2 regions of the Shewanella scandinavica genome follow, and region 2 is predicted to be linked to the other one. Evidence: predicted binding sites of a transcription regulator. Region 2 holds the regulator's gene; the other holds the start of a gene.

Region 1 (7,466 bases), on a different contig from region 2:
AATTTTGTTGCACCCTTGTTTAAAAATGATGAGATTGCTTAGCAACGAATACGACTTAACTACTAGGCCAACTAGACTACCCTACCTAAATAAACACCATCTATAAAACAGATAAAAACATATTAATCAATTAAATAGCAATACATTCATCATTTATCCGCTGTGAATCCTTTGCGTAATAAATACCCTTTTGGCCAATTGCGACATGTTAACGGGACTCGTATCTTCAGGGCTGAATTTGGAGTGTCTGTTGTTTTAGACAGCCCAAGATATTTGATGCAAGGAGTCACCCGTGCCAAATACCTCTATACGCTTTTTGGTACCGCTGCTCCTGCTCTGTAGTTGTATGACCTCAGCACAAGAGCTGAATGTCAATGAGTTACCTATAACCCTGCAGGCATTACTGGAACGTTCCGGTCGCGATAACCTTATCGAACTGGTGCAACAAGGCAATGCTAACCAAGGATTACTGTTCCAATCAGGCAACGATAACAAAGCCGATGTGACACAAGTCGGCAATGATAACGATGCGCTAATCACGCAGATTGGTTCAAACAATAAAGTGCAACTACTGCAAGTGGGCAGTCAAAATACGGCTTCAGTGACACAAATTGGCAATAACAATCTCGTGCAACTGAACCAGCTAGGAAGCGGCAATTTTTCGATTCAACAGATTGCAGACGGTGCTGCAATCTCAATAACTCAATATTAAACAGGGAGCGTCACATGAAATCACAAGCTAAAAAATCACTTATTGCTTTGGCCATTGCAACAGGTTTAAGCGGTCAAGCCTTTGCTGCCAGTACAGTGAGCGAAATTAGCGTAGTACAGTCAGGCCAAGCCCAAGACACCTTAGTCTCACAAACGGGTGGCCTTAACGCTGCAGCAGTTGTGCAAACAGGTAAGGATCAAACCGCAACCGTTATCCAAGACGGTGTGTGGCATGAAGCCGCAATTAATTCGACGGGTGCTGATAACAAAGTCCAGATAACACAACAAGCTGATTGGCATGTGGCAAGTGCAAATGTTGTCGGTGACAACAACAATGTCAATGTGTCGCAAGACGGTTTCTTTAACCAAAGCAGCAATGATGTTACTGGCAACAATAACACGGCATTCGTTAATCAATTAGGTGAAGTCAATGAAAGCCAAGTTGAAATCACTGGCGCTGAAAACAGCGTATTTGTTAAGCAAGAAGGCGATGCTAACTTTGCAGTATTCCGCGTTGAAGGCAACAACAACGACGGAAAAATTACCCAAGTAGGTGACAACAACCAAGCGGGTCTAATCGCCCTTGATTTAACCGCTAACGTGGGTAACAACAACGACGTTTCTGTTAATCAAGCGGGTAACAATAACTTTGGCGCGGCTAAAGGTATTGCAGGCGACAACAACACAGTAGACATGGTCCAAAAAGGTGATAACCATGTTGGCTTCGTTTACGCTCTTGCTGGCAGCGACAACGATATTTCAATGGATCAAAAAGGTAACGGCAACACAGCTTATCTTGCTATGACTACGGGTGATGACAACACTGTCGATATTACCCAAAATGGCAGCGGCAACACTATCGGCGATACTTTAGTGGCCGATATCCAAGGTGATGATAACGATATTACTATCACTCAAAAAGGCGATGTAAACGGTGCAGAATTCCAAGTATGGGGCGATAGCAACGACGTTGACTTGAAACAAAAAGGCGATGCTAACTTCGCAACCTTTGGTGCATACGGCACAGATAACGACTTCGATTTATCTTCTAAAGGCAATAACAACGAAATCGTTGCCTTTGCTGATGGTCAAGATAACAGTATTGAAGTTAGCCAAGAAGGTGATACTAACTTTGCCTATGTCGATGCAGTAGGTAGCGATAACGAAGTGGATGTTGAGCAAGATGGTGCTCAAAACGAAGCCGTCATTTCCATTGTTGGCAACAATAATGCTGATGTCACTGCACTGCAAAATGGCGACCTTAACCTTATCGATTTGATTATCGAAGGTGATGAAAACACTGCACAAATCGCTCAAACAGGTAACGGTAACTGGATTGGTGGTGACGCAAGTAGTTCATTTGAAGTAAGCGGTGATAATAACAGCCTGTTGATCACTCAAACAGGTAACGATAACTTAGTACTAGGTTCTCAAGCTGGCAATAACAACAGCATCAGCGTTAATCAATCAGGCAATATGAACGTTGCTACTGTAGTGCAATACTAGTCAATCCTGTTAAAACCACCACAGCTACACTCTTTGGTGGTTTATCAAAAGGGTGTTGAACAAAAAGCGGGAATGTTTAAATAAACATTCCCGCTTTTCTATTCTGACTAACCAGCAATTATTAACATTAACCACTCAAAGCGAAAAGCTAACGATCAATATCTTTAACTACCTAGCTGCACAGCTCAAAGTGAGTCTGATAGGTTTGTGCCCAACGCAACAACTCAACACGATTACGGGACTGGGTTTTACGGAAGATAGAGGAAATATGAGCCTTCACCGTATGTTCGCTGATGCACAATCTGTGGGCGATTTCTTTATTCCTCGCGCCACTCGACACAAATTGAATAATAGTGCGCTCACGGGAAGTCAGCATCTGTAGCATAGCCACTGTATCGGAGAGCATCTCATTATTGCCATCGAGCTTTTGTACTACACGACGGAACACTTTACTCAGTAATGTTCTGTCGTACCAAAGTTCCTCTGCCACCATTTTACGCAAACCCGTCAACATCAAATCCAAACGTTGATCGGCAAACAACAGGCCACGAATACCGAGTAACATAGCCGACTCTTGATCTAAAGAGTCACGCTCAACTTGGTACAGCGCCACGGGGAAATGTGATACTAAGCGCGAAGCCAGTAAAGGGATCCCCTTGTTATCGAGTGCAGCGCCCTTTTGGGTGATCAGATAAAAACTTCGACGACTCTTATCTAAATCTAATTCCGCCGCATGCTTAACGATACGAGTTTTCAAGCCTATGGATTCAGCGAGTAACGCTAAATGACATGGTGCCGCCATTTGATGTAAAAAAACTAATTCATTAATTGTGCTCAATGACTCTCCTCCCTGAAAAGTATTTTCTATTAGCAAAATGGTATGTTTGACCAGCCTCTTTAGTTAGATTTTTAAACATTCCATTAACCTAGTTGATTCTGACTAGTTAAAGACTGAAAAACATCACCCAAATGTACTATTCCCTTTTAAATCCTAGTAAGTTCGACTAACTGACGGAATATAATTGGAATAACAGCATAAAACTCCATTAGGTTTAACCGACTCACGAAATCTAGTACTTTCAAACTATGAAGACACCCATCGAAAGTTGCAACACAAAAATAACATACAGGCAATAAGAAAGTGTGACAGCTAAATGCCATCACACTAATGTTAGAAGCTTTATGGAAGAATGAACTTATGACTCAAGCTGAAACAATCAGCAACTCACGGCCACTAGCGTCTGAGTTTAAGTGCTGCTATTTGCTTATCTTGAAAACGAGACAATAAAACGAGTGCGACAATTGCGCCAATTAATGCCATTAACATATCTGATTGAGTGTCCCACACATAGCCTTGGGTTCCCAAAAAGGCTTCAGCGCCTTCACCTGTTGCCACTGCAACCCACCATTCAATGAGTTCATAAAACGCCGAAAACGCGAGCACAAAACATGTGACCAAAAACGCACACCAAGCACCGGGTTTGACCGCTTGATTACGCAGCATAATTTCACGCGCTAACATGGCAGGGATAAAACCTTGCGCAAAGTGACCTAACTTGTCGTAATTATTACGTTCTGAACCCATCCAATGGGCAATCGTGTCGAATAATGGCACTTCAGCATAGGTGTAATGCGCGCCGACAAACAGCACACAGCAATGGGCTAACACTAAAACATACACCAGCGGCGTTAATGGGAAGCGTTTGCGGGTAAAAAATAGCAGTGGCACAGCCACTAATGCGGGAGCCGCTTCGAGCCACCAAGTGAAAGGATCTGCGGGATTTATCGCCGACCAAACGAGCACTAAGAGGTAAATAGCACACCACGCGATTTTGTTATTCAATGTTTCTTCCTCTTATGCGATATTGTTCTTAATTTAGAATATTAACTTTAGCCATCTAGCCCTCCACACTGAGTAAAAAAAGTGCTATTTTGGTGGGTGAAGGTTGTCAGCATATCATAAGAAACATTTCTATTAATTAGAGGGTACCCATATCATGGCGAAACATTCGCTGGACAAGGATAAGATCAAGATCCTGCTGTTGGAAGGCGTCCACCAATCTGCAGTCGATGTACTTGAGCGTGCGGGATACACTAACATCGAATACCACAAAGCCTCATTAGGCGATGAAGCATTAATTGAGTCCATCAAAGATGCACATTTCGTGGGACTTCGTTCACGTACCCAATTAACTGCCGAGGTGCTGAAACGTGCCGAGAAGTTGATCGCGATCGGTTGCTTCTGTATCGGAACCAACCAAGTTGATCTTGCCACCGCCGAATCCCTTGGTATCCCAGTATTTAACGCACCATTCTCCAACACGCGAAGTGTTGCCGAACTCGTGATTGGCGAAATCATTATGCTGATGCGCGGTATCCCTGAGCGTAACGCCATCGCCCACCGTGGTGGCTGGATGAAAACCGCCGCTGGCAGCTACGAAGTGCGCGGTAAAACCTTAGGCGTAATCGGTTACGGTCATATCGGTACTCAGCTTGGTATTCTGGCTGAGACGCTGGGCATGCGCGTGGTGTTCTTCGATATCGAAGACAAACTGCCGCTAGGCAATGCACAGCAAATTCATTCAATGGAACAGTTACTGGCGCAAGCTGACGTAGTGAGTTTACACGTACCAGAAACCCCACAAACCAAAGACATGATAGGCGCAGCTGAATTTGCGGCGATGAAAAAGGGTAGCATCTTTATCAACGCATCACGCGGCACTGTAGTCGATATCGAGGCCTTAACGGTCGCACTCAAAGAGCGCCACCTTGCGGGCGCGGCAATTGATGTGTTCCCAGTTGAGCCGCAATCTAATGACGATGAATTTATCAGCCCACTTCGAGGTCTTGATAACGTATTGCTGACACCGCATGTGGGCGGCAGTACCGCTGAAGCCCAAGAAAACATTGGTATAGAAGTTGCTGGCAAGCTCGCTAAATACTCAGACAACGGCTCGACCGTATCTGCAGTTAACTTCCCTGAAGTTTCGCTGCCTATGCATAAAGGCACCTCACGCTTACTGCATATTCACCAAAACCGTCCAGGCGTGCTGATCAAGATCAACCAAGCCTTCTCGGAAAAAGGCATCAACATTGCCGCGCAATATCTGCAAACCACCGCTGAGATTGGTTATGTGGTCATGGAAGTCGACACCCACCAAGCCGAAGAAGCCTTAGTAGAGTTGAAGGCGATTGAAGGCACACTGCGTACCCGCGTGCTGTTTTAACTGCGTACCCACGTGCTGTTTAATAGTTAAGCCCAATCGCATTAAGCGTATCGGCTAAAGTACAAAGACTGAGGCGCACATGTCATTCACAGATATGTGCGCCTTATGCTTTTGGGCCTAAAGGAATTCCGTTACAATCTAGCCTCTCACATCGTCTTCATTTTCAGGATCTCGCTATGACTATTTCAGTTTCTACGCCCCATTGGGATCTGGACGCTTCTTTGCCTCCACTCATGCTTGCCAACTTATCTCATATGGGCCTTATCAAAGTGGTTGGAGAACAGGGCCGCAGTTTCATCCATGGCCAAGTGACCACAGACATCAGCTCATTAGCCGATGACCAATGGCGCTGGGGCGCACATTGCGATCCTAAAGGTAAAATGCTGGCCAGTTTCAGAACCTTTGCCATTCAAGATGCACTCTTTATGTTGATGCCAAAGGATGCCATCGAAGTCGATTTACCCCAGTTACAAAAATATGCCGTGTTTAGTAAAGCCACCTTAAGCAATGCATCCGCTGAATGGACTCTGCTCGGCGTTGCTGGTGAACAGGCAAGCCAATTCGTGAACAAACATTTTGGTGACATTCAGCAAGAGCTCACACTCATTGAAAAGGGTGCGATTTTAAAAGACGCTGAACGTTTTATTTTAGTATTAACACCAGATGCCGCAGCAGCTTTAGTTGCGCAATCGGAACTGAGTGTATTTGACGCCAGTGCATGGCAAGCGTTAGAGATTGCAGCAGGTTACCCCAACCTTGCCGCCAGCCATGCCAGCCAGTACGTACCGCAGATGTGTAATCTACAAGCGGTTAACGGTATCAGCTTCAATAAGGGCTGTTACATGGGGCAAGAAACCATAGCGCGCATGAAATATCGCGGTGGTAATAAACGCGCCCTGTATATTTTGCGCGGTCACACTAGTCTTCAAATCACCCTAGCATCAGGCCTCGAAATCGCGATGGAAGACAGTTTTCGCCGTGGCGGTCAAATCATTGAGTTTGTACAGCGTGGCAATCAAGTCTTGTTAACCGCCGTACTTCCTAATGACACGCCTAATGATACTCAGCTGCGTTTTGCCGACGATGAACAATCACATTTAACGATCCAAGCCCTGCCCTACTCATTAGATGAAGCGTAATGCTTTGATTTAATATAATTAGTATAAAATATTGAAGCAAAATAAAGGCGCCAATGGCGCCTTTACCTTAGTCAATGCACTTCGAGCATCAATTTTCTAAATAAGTATCTCGAATGGCAATTGCTTCTGGCAGGATTTGCTTGAACTCCTCCACCAACTTAGGATCGAAATGTTTTCCCGCTTGATTTTCAAATAGCTCCATAGTTGCTTCAATCGTCCAAGCCTGCTTGTAAGGCCGTTGCGAAGTCAGCGCATCGAACACATCCGCAATCGCGGTGATACGCCCTTCAAGGGGAATTTCTTCACCTACCAAGCCATTGGGGTAACCTGAACCATCCCACTTCTCATGGTGAGTTAAGGCGATACGACGGGCCATTTGCAATAACGGATCGCTATGTTCTCCAATAATTTCTGCACCTATGGCGGCGTGCTGCTGCATAATTTCCCATTCCTGCGCATCAAGTTTCCCTGGCTTTTTCAGCACAGCATCGGGCGTACCGATTTTACCAATATCGTGCATAGGCGCCGCATTAAAAATCAAGTCACAAAAGGTTGTCGGTAAGCCGAGCTTTATCGCTAATATGCGGGCGTAATGGCTCATACGCACAACATGTAGACCCGTCTCGTTGTCCTTGTATTCAGCAGCACGGCCAAGACGACGGATAATCTCGAAACGGGTTTCTTCTAATTCGTGGGTACGAACTTTAACTTGTTGTTCGAGTAGACGTTTTTGATCATAGAGCGCAAGATGCGTTTTAACCCGCGCCTTAACTACAGGCGCACTGACAGGCTTAGTAATATAATCCACCGCGCCCAATGCAAAACCTTGGGCTTCATCAGCAATTTCAGATAAGGCGGTCACGAATATCACCGGAATATGGCT
Region 2 (7,466 bases):
GCGAAAGTAGAAGCCATGGCACCAGGCCGTGGGGTGATCAAGTTCCGCGAAGTGAATCTTAAAAAAGCAGATGAGCTGTACTTTATCCAAGGCAAAGTGGCGGTGCACACCAATGGCGCCACCCACAATGTACCTATGCTCGCTAACCTAATGTCGGATAACGCTGTGTGGGTTCACCCCGTCACTGCGGGCAAATTAGGCATCAGCAATGGCGACCCAATCCGCCTCACCAGCAGTGTTGGCTCGGAAGAAGGCCATGCCTTAGTCACGCCGGGTATTCGCCAAGATACTGTGTTTGCTTACATGGGCTTTGGTTCTAAAAACAAAGAGTTGGTCAGAGCAACGGGCAAAGGTATCCACTGCGGTAACTTACTGCCGCACGTTACTGCTCCTGTGTGTGGCATGACAGTGCACACCACGGGCGTCACGCTGGCAAAGCGCTAATCGGAGGCTTAAATGAATAAACGATATGTAATGGTGCACGACGAGAACAAGTGCATCGGCTGCCAAGCCTGTAATGTGGCGTGTCGCAGTGAAAATGGCGTACCCGAAGGCGTAACTCGTCTGCAAGTGCGTGTGGAAGGCCCCTTTGGTGAGATGCCCAATCTGCATTTCAAATATCACAGGGTATCTTGCCAACAATGTGAAGATGCACCCTGCGTTAAGGTGTGCCCAACGGGCGCTGCCTATGTGGGTGAAGACGGCATTATCTCTATCCATACCGAGAAGTGTGTCGGCTGTATGTACTGCGTGGCAGCGTGCCCTTATAAAGTGCGCTTTATGAACCCAGAAACCAAGGCGGCGGATAAGTGTAACTTCTGTAAAGACACGCGTTTGGCGCGGGGCGAAGAGCCTGCTTGTGTGACTGTGTGTCCAACCGATGCCTTAGTGTTTGGTGATGCTAATGATCCGCAGAGTGAAGTAGCCATCATGCTCAACACTAAAATCACATACCAAGATAAAACCCATTTAGGCACTAAACCTAGGGTATATCGCGTTCCTACCAAAAGAGGGGGGATTTGATTATGAACAATACTTGGGGCGACATGGCGCAATATGATCCTGTCACTTGGCACTGGGTCATTGCCGTTTACCTGTTTATGGCGGGGTTATCTGCGGGCAGTTTACTGATTGGCATTGGTTTGCGCTGGGCGAATAAGGAACTCAGCACCGAAGCCGAAAGCAGCATTCTTAAGGCTGCGGCCATTATTGGGCCTGTGGCGATTAGCTTAGGTCTAGCTTGCTTAGTGTTTGATTTAACTAAACCATTCCACTTCTGGCTGATTTTAATTCACTATAACTTCCAGTCTGTGATGGCAATCGGGGTGCTGGCGCTGCTGGCGTATTCTCCCTTAGCTTTTGCCTACGCCATTATTGTGCTGCGGGATGACTTACCGAAATGGGGTTTAGGTTTCCTAGCGCCTATCGCTAAGTTACTTATGCCTTTTCGAAAGCTGATTGAAGTATTGTTGTTTGTCCTCGCCATTGGCGTAGGGGCTTACACTGGCTTCTTAATTTCGGCGATGAATGCTTACCCTATGCTCAACACTGCGGTACTGCCTGCGCTGTTTTTAGTGTCGGGTTTATCGGCGGGCGCTGCGGCAAATGCGGTACTGGCACTCTTGTTGTTTAAGACCGATAGCCATGATAAGACTTTGGCTAAGATGCACGGGTTAGAATTGCCTGTGATGGCGATTGAAATCCTGTTCCTGTTCATGTTGTTCTGCGCCTTGTACTTCAAGGGCGGCGCAGCGGCTGCGGCTTTAGCGTCGTTAACCTCAGGGCTATGGGCAAGTGTGTTCTGGATTGGCGTCGTCGGGATTGGCTTTGGTATTCCATTGCTGTTCATGTTGTTACCTGCCGCGACTCGCCACACTAAGGGCGCAATGATTATGGTGGCTTGCGCTAGCTTAACCGGCGTACTCGCGCTAAGACACTTTATTGTGTATGCAGGGCAAAGCTATTTAAGCTGAGTGTAAGTTGACTTTACATATTGATAGATAAAGAAAAGCACTGACAATGTCAGTGCTTTTTTATTGTTTGAATTTTGAGAAGGTTTGCCAGTACAAGCAGGACGCTTATTGGGGTAAGAGTTCGATAACCGACTTCACCGTTAGCACTAAGGCGCTGATACTGCACAGGACTAAGGTCGCCATTTTAGTCTTCTCTTTATCGACACGGCCTACCAATCGCCCGGCGACTAAATACCCTAAAAGCACAGAAGGTAACAGTAGTAACGACAGCCACAGGTGCTTCAATTCTAATAAACCAGTGATCGCCAGAATGACCATAGCTATGGTGGAGCTAAAAATGAAGAAGGCCGACAGGGCGGCGCGAAACTGCGAAGCGTCTTTGCCTGACAATAGAATCGCCATCGGCGGACCACCAATAGCGGCAATATTACCGAAAATCCCCGAGACGACACCCGCGCCGAAGAGGGTTTTCTTATTCACGGGTAGGCTGAATTTATACAGGCTAAGGATAACCGCGACCGCTACAATGGCGGCGATGGATAACCCGAGTATGGGCTGAGGCGCAAACAGCAACAGACTCGCGCCGATAAAACCACCGGGCACGCGACCTAGGAGCGCATATTGCAAGCCATTGAATTCTAAATGACCACGTTCCCGGAATAAGGTCAGTAGCGAGATGGTAAATCCCATGGCAATAACGGGACCCGGTACGAGCTGCGGATCGACGATATACAGCAAAGGACTGGCGACAACCGCTAGGCCAAACCCAATCAGGCTCTGGGTTAAGGCGCCAAGAAATACAATCAGCGAGGCCAAGGCAAGAGTCTGTGGATCTATCATAGAAAACATAGGATTCCATATAAACAAAAAGGGATCGTTAACGATCCCTATTGATGAGCACTGTGATGTAACTTTGCCAGCGACAAGTCGCTATTCCATGTCTTCCCACTCGATCCCCATCTCGTCCATCAGCAACTTGGCTTCGGCGGGAATGCTGTCTGGGCTATCTTTTGACAGATCTTCATCGTTAGGCAATGGCTGGCCAGTGTAGGCGTGCAAAAATGCCTCACACAACAGCTCGCTGTTGGTGGCGTGACGCAAATTATTGACCTGACGACGAGTTCGTTCGTCCGTAAGGACCTTAAGCACTTTGAGCGGAATAGACACAGTAATTTTTTTTACTTGTTCATTCTTCTTGCCATGTTCAGCATAGGGGCTGATGTATTCCCCATTCCATTCAGTCATTGACTCACCTGTTATAACGCTAAATTCGGGGCAGATTTTAAACCCTTACAAAGAACAGTCAAATTATTGCTACTATTTCTTTGTGATTGCAAACAGATTTCTTTATGTTCAGACGTCTAAACGTCTTCACGCCTATTGACGATGACGTTGGGCTTAGGTACATTTAGACGTCCAGACATCTCTATCAGTCTATCGAATTTAGGAGTCCACCCATGGCAGAGCGTCAATTAGCCACACTGGCAGTGCGTCAGGGTATCGAAAGCGATACTCAATATGGCGCAGTTGTGCCACCGATTTATTTGTCGACTAATTACGCCTTCGATGGTCATAAAAATCCCCGCGAATTCGATTACAGTCGTTCAGGCAACCCAACGCGCTGCATTTTAGGTGAAGCATTAGCGCAATTAGAAAAGGGTGCCACTGGCATAGTGACGTGCACTGGCATGGCGGCCATCACCTTAGTGACTACTTTGCTCGGCCCCGATGACCTATTAGTTGTGCCCCATGATTGCTATGGTGGTTCCTACCGTTTATTTACCAACTTGGCGAAGAAAGGCCAGTTTAAGCTCATTGTGGTCGACCAAACCGACAGCCAAGCGTTAGCCGCCGCCATTGCGCAGAATCCTAAGATGGTGTGGCTCGAAACCCCATCGAACCCGTTATTGCGTGTGGTGGATATCGAAGCCATTGCCAAGGCGAGCCATGAGGTCGGCGCACTAGTCGTGGTCGATAACACTTTTTTATCGCCGATATTGCAACAACCCCTATTGTTAGGCGCGGATATCGTTATCCACTCCACCACTAAATATATCAATGGTCACAGCGATGTGGTCGGCGGCGCTGTGGTCGCCAAAGATGCGCAAATCGGCGAAAGCTTACATTGGTGGTCGAACACTCTAGGCTTAACGGGGTCAGCCTTCGACAGTTATCTGACCCTGCGCGGCCTACGTACCTTAGCTGTGCGTATTCGCGAGCATCAAACCAATGCCCAGCGTATTATTGAGGTATTAACGCAAAGCCCTGTGGTGAGCAAAGTCTATTACCCAGGGCTTGCGGATCATCCAGGTCACGCCATTGCGGCCAAGCAACAACAGGGCTTTGGCGCTATGCTGAGCTTTGAGCTCAAAGGCGGCGAGGCCGAAGTGGTGGCCTTTTTAGGTGCACTCAGCTTATTTAGTGTGGCGGAAAGTTTAGGTGGCGTCGAAAGTTTAGTGGCAGTGCCCGCCACTATGACCCACAGAGCCATGGAGCCGCAGGCGCGCTTCGAGGCTGGTATTAAGGACACCCTATTGCGTCTATCGGTGGGTATTGAAGATGCCGCCGATTTAGTTGCAGATATTCAAGCAGGATTAGCCGCCGTTGCGGCTTGTCAGTAGAGGAATAATAGATGGCACGTTGTCACTTACATAAATTTGGTGGCTCCAGTTTAGCGGATGCCGATTGTTATCGCCGAGTCGCCCATATCCTGTTAACCCACGGTCATAGTGATGATCTCGTGGTGGTCTCTGCGGCGGGTAAAAGCACGAATTTCCTGTATAAATTATTAGCGCTGCGTGATGCGGGTCAGCTATGGCAAGAAGAATTACAAGTGCTGATCAGTTACCAACAGGGGTTGATTGAGCAGTTGTTGTCGAACGAACAAGCCCGCGATCTGCGCGAGCGTTTGGCGACAGATCAGGCGCAACTCATCAGTTTATTGTCCCTCGACGAACGTAACGAATACCAAGTTAACCATGTGGTGAGCTTTGGCGAGCGTTGGTCGGCGCGCTTGATGGCGGCGCTGCTGCGCGAATCTGGTGTGGCGGCAAGCCACGTGGATGCCTGTTCAATTTTAGTGGCCGATGAAGCCGCCGTGCCACAAATTCGGGTGCAGGAATCCCGCGCAAAAGTACAAGCGCTGTTGGCCGCCCACCCAAATGAACGACTGGTGATCACTGGCTTTATCTGCGCTAACGAGCGCGGCGATACTTTATTACTTGGTCGTAATGGCTCAGATTTTAGCGCCAGCCTGATTGCTAGTCTCGCCGATATTGAGCGCGTGACCATTTGGACCGATGTAGAAGGGGTGTTCAACGCCGATCCTAATAAAATCAACGATGCTAAATTACTGAAAAGCATGTCACTTGCCGAAGCTGACCGCTTAGCGCGTTTAGGCTCGCCGGTATTGCATTCGCGCACTCTGCAGCCTTTGTTCAATACCGAAGTGAGTTTAGCGGTGCGCTCAAGTTATGCGTCCCACACCGACTTTACCTTGATTGCGCCCCACAGTTCGTCTGCGAGCGCGCCTGTGGTGACGAACCTCAATGCTGTCGTCTTGTTCGGCTTTAAGCTCACGGGCGAATTAACAAGCCTATTAGATTCGTTGATCGCCGCGGGTTTAACGCCATTGGCCCATTGGACGTCTGCCCATCAAAGGGTTGAGCTTGCCTATACCGCTGAAAATCAAAAACAAGTGCAAAGATTGCTCGATGCCGAGGCACAAGCATTAGGGATCAGCGAACAACAGATCAACACAGATCTCGGCCTAGTGGCGTTAGTGAGTGCCGATGCCGAACATTATCGCCGTAGCTTCGCCCGTTTATTAAGTCGTGATGCTAAACCTTTGTTTAGTGGTGACTTAAGCTTAGTGACGCTGGTGCCTCAGTCGCAGGTGAATCTGTTAACCCAAAAGGTCCACCGTCGCTGCGCTGGGCCACGTAAACGCATTGGTGTCTTGCTGCTCGGTGTGGGTAATATCGGTGAGGCTTGGGTCGATTTGTTTAAGTCGGTTTCACCATCATTGGACCATGAACTCGAAGCCAGTGTTGAGTTAGTCGGTTTGGTCAGTTCGAGTAAAGCTTTGATTAAATCCACAGGGATTAATCTTGCCGCGTGGCAGACTGAGTTTAATACCGAGGCAACACCTTGGCAGTACGAGCACTTGTTCGAGCAATTAGAACGGGTTAACTGCGATGAGCTGGTGGCCTTAGATATCAGTGCCAGTGCCAGTTTGACGCTGCAATATCCAGAGCTATTCGAGCGCGGTATCCATGTGGTGAGCGCGAATAAACTTGCGGGCTCGGGTCCACTGCCTTTCTACCGTGAGTTAAAGCAGCAACTGAGTAACCGTCGTTTGTTTTGGCGCTATAACGCCAGCTGTGGCGCAGGTTTACCCATCCAACATGCGCTAAATGATCTGCGTAACAGCGGTGATAGCGTTGAAGCGGTGGGCGGGATTTTCTCCGGCACCCTGTGTTGGTTGTTTGAGAAATATGATACCAGCAAGCCATTTTCAGAATTAGTGATTGAAGCCAGAGGCTTAGGTATTACTGAACCCGATCCCCGCGACGATCTCTCCGGCCGTGATATGCAGCGTAAACTGCTTATCTTAGCCCGTGAGATTGGCCTTGAAATCGAGCTTGAAGATATTGAGCTGCGCTCACTCGTACCAGCCGCTTTGGCGGATATTCCCTTAGATCAATTTCTCACCCGCATTGCCGAGTTAGATGCCGATCTGCTGCAACAGTATGGTGCGGCGGCGGAGCAAAATAAGGTGCTCAGATACGTGGCATCCTTAGATAACAGCGGCCCAGAGCTTAAAGCCGAAGTCGGTTTGCAATGGATTGATGCCCATCATCCCTACGCTAATTTGACCCCCGGCGATAACGTGTTTGTGATCCGCAGTGCCTTCTACCAAGGTAATCCGCTGATCATCCGTGGGCCGGGCGCCGGACGCGAAGTGACAGCGGCGGCGGTGCAGTCGGATCTGACGCAGATCTGTCGCGATCTGCTGCAGGAATAACGCGATATCAAGCTTCTTTAAGGACTCCTTCGAGTCCTTTTTTATTGGCTAGAATAAATCTATCGAATTAACCGAGATTAAATGCGGCTTATGGACATTTTTTGGCTTGACTTACATCTCAGTTTCTCTAGTATATGGACATATAGACGTCCAAACGTCCATTTGAACGAATTCATACTAGCAAAGAGTCGCGCCAAGGGCGGTTGAGGAAATACACATGGCTTTTCATCACGCACAACATTCACAATCGCTGAACCAGAGTTTGTCTGAGCTTAATGGCGATATTAATGTTTCTTTTGAGTTTTTTCCGCCATCGACCCCCGAAATGGAACAAATCCTGTGGAACTCTATCCGTCGTTTAGAGCCGCTGAATCCTAAGTTTGTGTCTGTGACTTACGGTGCTAACTCAGGTGTGCGCGACCGCACCCATGGCGTGATTGAACGTATCCAACAGGAAACCGACCTCA

Evidence for each region. The regulator MetJ, encoded in region 2, represses methionine synthesis genes. The targets are predictions, from matches to a motif close to TAGACGTCTAGACGTCTA.
Region 1: the regulator MetJ is predicted to act here: its motif matches at 4,109-4,126, upstream of serA (phosphoglycerate dehydrogenase).

What each region holds. Positions count from the first base shown of each region.
Region 1 is NZ_JAUOES010000031.1:22,323-29,788, forward strand. It holds gene Q4Q50_RS19685 (curlin) at 293-712, shown strand; gene Q4Q50_RS19690 (curlin) at 727-2,217, shown strand; gene Q4Q50_RS19695 (helix-turn-helix transcriptional regulator) at 2,390-3,055, opposite strand; gene Q4Q50_RS19700 (DUF2238 domain-containing protein) at 3,452-4,060, opposite strand; gene serA (phosphoglycerate dehydrogenase) at 4,215-5,444, shown strand; gene ygfZ (tRNA-modifying protein YgfZ) at 5,621-6,583, shown strand; gene Q4Q50_RS19715 (response regulator) at 6,672-7,466, opposite strand, start outside.
Region 2 is NZ_JAUOES010000025.1:54,274-61,739, forward strand. It holds gene phsA (thiosulfate reductase PhsA) at 1-444, shown strand, start outside; gene Q4Q50_RS18190 (4Fe-4S dicluster domain-containing protein) at 457-1,023, shown strand; gene nrfD (NrfD/PsrC family molybdoenzyme membrane anchor subunit) at 1,026-1,973, shown strand; gene Q4Q50_RS18200 (sulfite exporter TauE/SafE family protein) at 2,079-2,822, opposite strand; gene metJ (met regulon transcriptional regulator MetJ) at 2,904-3,218, opposite strand; gene metB (cystathionine gamma-synthase) at 3,431-4,594, shown strand; gene Q4Q50_RS18215 (bifunctional aspartate kinase/homoserine dehydrogenase II) at 4,606-6,999, shown strand; gene metF (methylenetetrahydrofolate reductase) at 7,217-7,466, shown strand, end outside.